DNA from 3 places in the Streptomyces sp. NPDC052040 genome. Region 1 is predicted to be linked to each of the others. Evidence: riboswitches for the same ligand, from Rfam matches in the RefSeq annotation. Region 1 holds a riboswitch; each other region holds the start of a gene.
What was found. A riboswitch is a leader RNA that binds a small molecule or an ion and turns the genes downstream of it on or off. The one in region 1 is predicted to bind cyclic di-AMP.
Positions count from the first base shown of each region.

Region 2: another riboswitch for cyclic di-AMP. It lies ahead of ACIHAA_RS28275 (M23 family metallopeptidase); the one in region 1 lies ahead of ACIHAA_RS25055 (C40 family peptidase).
Region 3: another riboswitch for cyclic di-AMP. It lies ahead of ACIHAA_RS08835 (NlpC/P60 family protein); the one in region 1 lies ahead of ACIHAA_RS25055 (C40 family peptidase).

Region 1 is NZ_JBIUBV010000014.1:170,969-173,208, reverse strand. Features, by position in the region: gene ACIHAA_RS25060 (DUF6328 family protein) at 16-537, opposite strand; gene ACIHAA_RS25055 (C40 family peptidase) at 619-1,092, opposite strand; cyclic di-AMP (ydaO/yuaA leader) riboswitch at 1,096-1,291, opposite strand; gene ACIHAA_RS25050 (hypothetical protein) at 1,691-1,996, opposite strand; gene ACIHAA_RS25045 (ATP-dependent Clp protease proteolytic subunit) at 2,004-2,240, opposite strand, start outside.
Region 2 is NZ_JBIUBV010000019.1:99,069-101,308, forward strand. Features, by position in the region: gene ACIHAA_RS28270 (PP2C family protein-serine/threonine phosphatase) at 1-401, shown strand, start outside; cyclic di-AMP (ydaO/yuaA leader) riboswitch at 615-772, shown strand; gene ACIHAA_RS28275 (M23 family metallopeptidase) at 784-1,818, shown strand; gene ACIHAA_RS28280 (aldo/keto reductase) at 2,131-2,240, shown strand, end outside.
Region 3 is NZ_JBIUBV010000003.1:107,907-110,146, reverse strand. Features, by position in the region: gene ACIHAA_RS08835 (NlpC/P60 family protein) at 1-993, opposite strand, end outside; cyclic di-AMP (ydaO/yuaA leader) riboswitch at 1,001-1,157, opposite strand; gene ACIHAA_RS08830 (hypothetical protein) at 1,443-1,970, shown strand; gene ACIHAA_RS08825 (hypothetical protein) at 2,085-2,240, shown strand, end outside.

The DNA of each region.
Region 1 (2,240 bases):
CCGGCCCGGCCGCTGCTACGGCTTCCGGCCGTCCCCCTCGCCCCCGGCCTCCCGCGCCCTGACGAGGGCCCGCAGCACCAGCAGCGGCAGGACGCGCCACAGGCCCAGGCAGACCGCCAGTGTCCCCGCCCCGGCGGCGATGCCCGCGGCGCGGCCCAGCGACACGTCCACCACCAGCAGCACCGAGCCCGTGAAGGCGAGGGCCAGCACCACCATGCCGAGCGCGGCGAGGCGGGAGGAGATCGTGACGATCACGGGCTTGGCGTTCTGCTGGAAGAGCAGCCGGTGCAGCGCGGCCGGGGCCGTGAAGAGGGCCGCCGCCACCACCGACAGCAGCAGGGTGGTGACATAGGTGGCGCGCTGGACGGTGTCCAGGGCCGGAAAGCGCTGGGTGAACGCGAGGGTCAGCAGGAACGCGAAGAGGATCTGCACCCCGGTCTGGGTGACCCGCAGCTCCTGGAGCAGCTCGGCGAAGTTGCGGTCGGCACGCTCCAGCAGCGTCTCGTGGCGTGCCTGCGGGGTGGGTCGGTCGGCCATGGTGAACGAGTAGCCGATCCGGCCCCCTTCACGCCTGTACGGGGTGACGGCCACGCCGGTGCCGTCACCCCGGTCACCGGGTCAGCTCACCCGGCCGTACCAGACGCTCTTGGTCCAGATCCGCTCCAGCCGTACGACGGAACCGCTCTTCGGGGAGTGCCAGATCTTTCCCTTCCCGGCGTAGATGCCGACGTGGTAGACGTTCCGGCCCGAGTGGAAGAACACCAGGTCGCCCGCCTCGCGGTGGGAGGCGGAGACATGGCGGGTCCTGTTGTACTGCCCGGACGCCGTGCGGGGCAGGGTCTTGCCCGCCTGCTTGTAGGCGTAGAGCGTGAGCCCGGAGCAGTCGAAGCGGCGCGGCCCTGCGGCGCCCCACTTGTAGGGCGCCCCCCGCTTGGACGCCGCGATCTGGAGGGCCTTGACCGCCGGGGTGGCGGCCGCCGCCTCGGACGCGGCACCGGGGACCGCGATGCCGCCGCCGACGGCGGCGAGGGTGAGGGCCGAAGCGGTGCCGGCCCGGGTCAGCAGCGACGGGACACGATTGAGCGCAGTCATGCGCAACCCTTCGTCAGCCGCCTGTGAAGGATGACCTGTCGGATTCGGGCTGGCGAAGGTGCCCGGCCGCTCGCGCGGCTTCACCCCAAGGACCGTCCGGATCTCTCCGGGGGCCCGCATTGCTGGGTCCTCCACTCCTGCCGATCCACTCCTGTCGACCGGTCACCCGGGCGGCGGCAGGACTCGGCGTCCGCCCGGATCGCCCCGCCGCGGTGGCGGGGGCTTGTCGTCAGGAAGGGATCTTCACTCAGGGATGTCGGAAAATCACAATGGAATCGGGGATTTGTGGCAATACTCACCACTCACCCATTCGGCTGGACGGCCGTGTGTCCAGGGGCCGTTGGAGGGATCGACGAGTCCCCGGACCTGCGGCGGAGCTCCTCTCCGCGGGGTGCCGTTCCACGCCGGGAGCGTGTCGTCCGGGCTCCCGGACGGAGCAGTGGCTCCGCCGACCGGGGGTACCCCGTTCGGCCCGTTTGTGTCGCGATCCGGGCGGTGGGCCGAGGGCACGGGCCGTCTGCGGCGACCATGACCGTGGCCCGCTCCGTGCGTGACGCCCCGGGCCACCGCCCCTCGGTGACGCCCGTGTCCGCCCGTCTCACCCCCCTTCCGGCGGCACCGCGACCCGGGCCGCGCGGCGTTCGCCGTCCAGGACGCGCAGGGCCCGGGCCAGGGTGGGGCCGTGCATCTGGTGCTCCCCGCGCTGGTGCATGACCGTCAGGGCGTCGCGCAGGGCCGCCGCCTTGGCCGCCAGGGCCTGGGCGGCGCGCAGTCCGCGGTAGGTGTCACCGGAGTGCACCGGGTTGATCCGGCCGAGCAGATCGACGACGTCGAGATAGCGGTCGACCAGCTCGGCCTCGGCCCGGGTGAGCGCGGGCAGCGGGGGCAGTTCGGGAGGCAGCATCGGCGGTTCACCTCGCGCCGGGCGCGATGCGTGACGCCTTGCGGCTCGGAATGATGCCGTCGACCAGTCCGTACGCCACCGCGGCGGGCGCGTCCAGGATCGTGTCCCGTTCGAGGTCGGCGGCGATCCGCTCCGGACTCTGCCCCGTATGGCGGACGAGCAGCTCCTCCAGCCGCCCGCGCATCCGCATCAACTCCTCCGCCTGAAGGGCCAGATCACTGGCCTGCCCGTGCACCGGTTCCGG
Region 2 (2,240 bases), on a different contig from region 1:
TCAACCGGGGCCACCCCGCACCCCTGCTGCTGTTCCCGGACGGCACCCTGCGCGAACTGGAGGCCCGCGAACCGGCGCTGCCGCTCGGGATGGGCGACCTCGCGCTCGGGCCCGACCGTGCCGAGGAGCGGGACTTCCCGCCCGGCTCGACGCTGCTCTTCCACACCGACGGCGTCTCGGAGGCCCGGGACGCGCGCGGCGAGTTCTACGATCCCGTCGAGCGCCTGGCCGGGCGCGACCTGCCGACTCCCGGCGCCGTACTGACCGCCGTCACCGAGGACGTCGCCCGGCACACCGGCGGCCAGGCCACGGACGACATGGCGCTGCTGGCCGTACGACGGCCGAGCGGTCGTGAGCGGGCCAAGCGCCCCTGCCTGCGGGGGCTTTGTCACGGTGGGTGAGTGATCCGCTCCCGCCGTATAACAACTGACACACCGTCAAAATGAAAGGGGTCGGTGCCGCGCGAACAACTCGCCCTATTTGCACCGTTCCATCCGTGAAAAGCCTGGCCAGAAGCGTTAACGATCTGTCCGAACGGCTTGGAATCCGGGTCCCGCGTCTATTAACGTTCGATAACGCAGCGCGGTCGTCCCAGCCGTCAGCAGAGACGGCTCCGTGCGCATGTGCCGAATCCCGCAAGGGAACCGGGGAACCACCACCTTGGGGTGAATCGCCCGTATACCGCCACGTCTGAACGGCCGGTATACGCGCGTAGGAGACCTTCCTGCTCCGAACCCGTCAGCTAACCCGGTAGGCGAAAGGGAAGGAAAGGAGCGCGCCCACGTGGCGTCCAACCGGCCTGCCGAGAACCTCTTGTTCACCCCGAACGGCACCCAGACCATCGGCTTCGCGTCCCGCACCGACGAGGGCCCCTGGGAGGAGTGGAACCCCACTGAGGATTCCGTCCGTCCCCTCCGCGGTCGGCACCGCGTCAGCAAGCAGCGCGGCGGCGGACTCGCCCGCAGCTCCACCGTTCTCGGCGTCGGCGTGATGGCCGCGGTCGGCGCGGGCGGCATGGCCACCGCGCAGACCGGCAAGCCGCCGGTGTCCATCTCCCTGCCCGACCTCTCCACCGTCACCGACTCGGCCAAGGCGCTCATCGGCGAGGACACCGGCACCCCCAAGGGCTCCGCCACCGCCCTCAGCACCGCCGGTGTCAGCACCGCCGACGCTGCCACGGGCAGCAGGGACGCGGGCGAGGCACTGCGCAGCCGGATCATGCGGCAGGCCGAGTCCCAGCAGGACCGGACGGCCGCGGCAGCCGCCCAGGCCGCCGAGGACGCCGCCGCGAAGAAGGCCGCCGACGCCGCCGCCAAGGCCCAGGACGCCGCCACGGCCAAGGCGGCCGCCGACAAGAAGGCCGCGGACGCGGCGGCCAAGCAGAAGGCCGAGGCCGCCCGGCTGGCGGACCTGGCCAAGCAGTACACGCTGCCCACCTCCTCGTACACCCTGACCTCGCGCTTCGGCGACGCCGGGTCCCTGTGGTCCTCCGGCTACCACACCGGCCTCGACTTCGCCGCGCCCACGGGCACCCTCATCAAGGCCATCCACAGCGGCACCGTCACCCAGGCGGGATGGGCGGGCGCCTACGGCTACCGCACGGTCCTCACCCTGGACGACGGCACCGAGCTGTGGTTCTGCCACCAGTCGTCGATCAGTGTCACCGCCGGTCAGAAGGTGTCCACGGGCGATGTCATCGGCCGCGTGGGCGCGACCGGCAATGTCACCGGGCCGCACCTGCACCTGGAGGTCCACCCGGACGGCGGCAGCGCGATCGACCCGATGGCGTGGCTCCAGGCCAGAGGCATCAACCCCTGACGCCCTGCCCGGCTCTCCCGCGTCCGTGCCTGTGCCCCGCGGCGCGGCGCGCGTCATCCTCCTGATCTCCTGAGACGAACGCGATCTCCTGAGACGAACGCGATCTCCTGAGACGAACTCCGGCGGCCCTGGCGACAACCCCCCGACGCCAGGGCCGTCGGTCTGCCGCAGCGACGGCCGGGCGGCTCACCGGCGCGGGGGCTCCGGCGGCCTTCGGTGGGCTCCGGCTCTCCGTTCAGCCGAACAGCCGCCGTTCAGCCGAACGGCCGCCGATCGGAATAAGCGCTTCCAGGGTGTGCGCTGAACTGTTGCATGACTGCTCTACGCAAGCTCGGCTCCTCGGACCTCGAGGTCTTCCCCCTCTCCCTCGGCGGCAATGTCTTCGGCTGGACCGCCGACACGGCGCAGTCCTTCGCCGTACT
Region 3 (2,240 bases), on a different contig from region 1:
GGGCGGTGTGAACGCTTCGACCGGCAGGGGGAAGGCTCCGACGGGCGGTGCGAATGCTTCCACCGGGAAGGAGGGGGCTCCGACGGGCGGTGCGAACGCCTCCATGGCCGGTGCGAACGCTTCGACGGCGGACAGTGGCTGAGGAGCCGTCAGCGGATCTGCGGTGAGGAGGGCCGACGGCAGGACGGCGGTCAGGTCCGTGCCGAGGGACAGTGCCGGGACCTCCGCGGTGAGGGCGGGCGGCTGCTGCGGCTGCCATCCGGGCTCGGCGGCCCCGGACCCGATCGCCAGGGGTGCCACCGCGGGCCGCGCCGAGTGCCGGGCCAGCAGATCACGGGCCGCCGCCAGTTTCCGACGACTGCGTGCCTTGGCGGAGCCCGGGTCGGAGGCGGGGGTGGAGGAGGCGGACGGTACGGGTCCGGCCTTGGGCGTGGGCAGGCCCCGGGGCGTGTCGAGCCGTGCCTCCGGAACCGCCGGGAGGGCGGCCACCGGTGCCGCGGGCAACTCGGGCACGGATCGGGCGGGCAACTCGGCCACCGGTCCGGCGGGCAGTTCGGCGGGCGGGCGCGGGGCGGTCAGTTCGCGGACGGGGAAGTCCGGCTCCGGTGTACCGCTCAGGACCAGATCGGTTCCCGGACGGCCCGGCACCGACGACGGCCGGGGCGGGAGCTCCGGGGTACGGGTGCGGGGCAGCGCGGCCGGAACGGTGGGCCCCAGCCGCAGACGCGCCGCGTCGAACCACTGCCGGGCCACCGTGTCGAGAGCGGGATCGGTCCGGCGGCCCGCCCTGTCGGGCCCGGGCTCGCCGCGCCGCTGCGCTCCCGTCGCCACCGCGCGGGTCGCGTTGAAGGTCCCGCTGTCGGTCTCCGCCCGGTCGTACAGATCGCGGATCCGCTGCCGGACCTCGTCGCGGCTCGGCCCGTCGTCCTCGGAGAACCTGTGCGTGCCGGGGAGGTCGAGACCTCCGGTGCCCGGGGTTCGCTCCGGCGCCATGGGGTTGTGCTCCTTCCGTGCTCCGCCTACCGGGTTAGCTGTCGGGTTCGGGCGGACGGATCCGGAAGGTGTGCCCTACGGCCCTTGCCCCGTCGGGCAGTTGGGCCGATTCACCCCGTGGTGGTTGGGTCCCCGGTTCCGGTGGCATTCGGGGTGCACCGGATTCGGCCAGGGCTCTGCGACCCGGCGGGGTTCGCCGGAGGGAGTCGCGTGGCCCAGCCGTCAACCTAGCCAACTTGTGTGTCTGGCGTGAAGATTGAGGTGCGTTATGTCCGATACCTCTGTGTGATTTTCGTCCGGGCGTTCCGGTGGCGCCGTCTCCGCCCGGGTCGCCGTCGGGGAATCCGCCCGCCGGACGCGCGTGTCTGATATTCCGTCATTCGACCGCTTCCGCATGATGGGTCCGGTGCCGCGGCACAACACGTCGGAGCGATCAGGAGGGTCGGCCCATGCGACGCTGGTCCAAGGCGGACGACCCCGAGGCCCGGGCGCGCATCGCCGACCGCCGGGCGCGCGCCGACTACACCGGCGGTGTCTACGGCTCCCTGCTCGCCGCCTCGGTGGTGGTCGGCGCCGGTACCCACGGCCCCCTGCCGCGGACGGAACTGATCGTGCTGGTGCTGAGCACCGGGGTGGTGTTCTGGATCGCGCATGTGCATGCCCAGTTGTTCGGCGCGCTGCTGGCGCAGCCGCGCCTGGACCGCGGGACCGTCCTGCGGGTCTGCCGAGACGAGTGGCCGATCGTCAAGGCCGCCGTCCCGCCCGCCGCCGCGGTCGCCGTCAGCCCGCTGCTGCACCTGGATCTGCGGGGCTCGATCTGGCTGGCGGTCGCGGTCGCCGTGGCCGGGCAGATGGGCTGGTCGGTGGCCGCCGCCCGCCGCGCCGGTGCGTCCTGGCAGCTGGTGGTGGTCTCCGCCGTGGTCAATCTGCTCCTCGGCCTGCTCATCATCGCCTTCAAGATCGCGCTCAAGGACTGAGGCACCCGGCGCGGCCTCACCTGCCCCAGGTGAGGCGCGGGGACCTCCCGGGACGGACCATCACCAGAACAGGCGCGCCGCGCCCGGTGCCGCGCCCTCCGCGGGAGACAGCCCATGCGCTACGAGATCCGGGTCGACGGGCAGCTGTCGCAGACGCTGGCCCAGGCCTTTCCCGAGCTGGACCATGTGACGATGTCCGGCCAGACCGTCCTGTTCGGCCCCGTCCTCGACGAGGACCATGTCTACGACCTGCTGGTCCGCTTCCAGTCG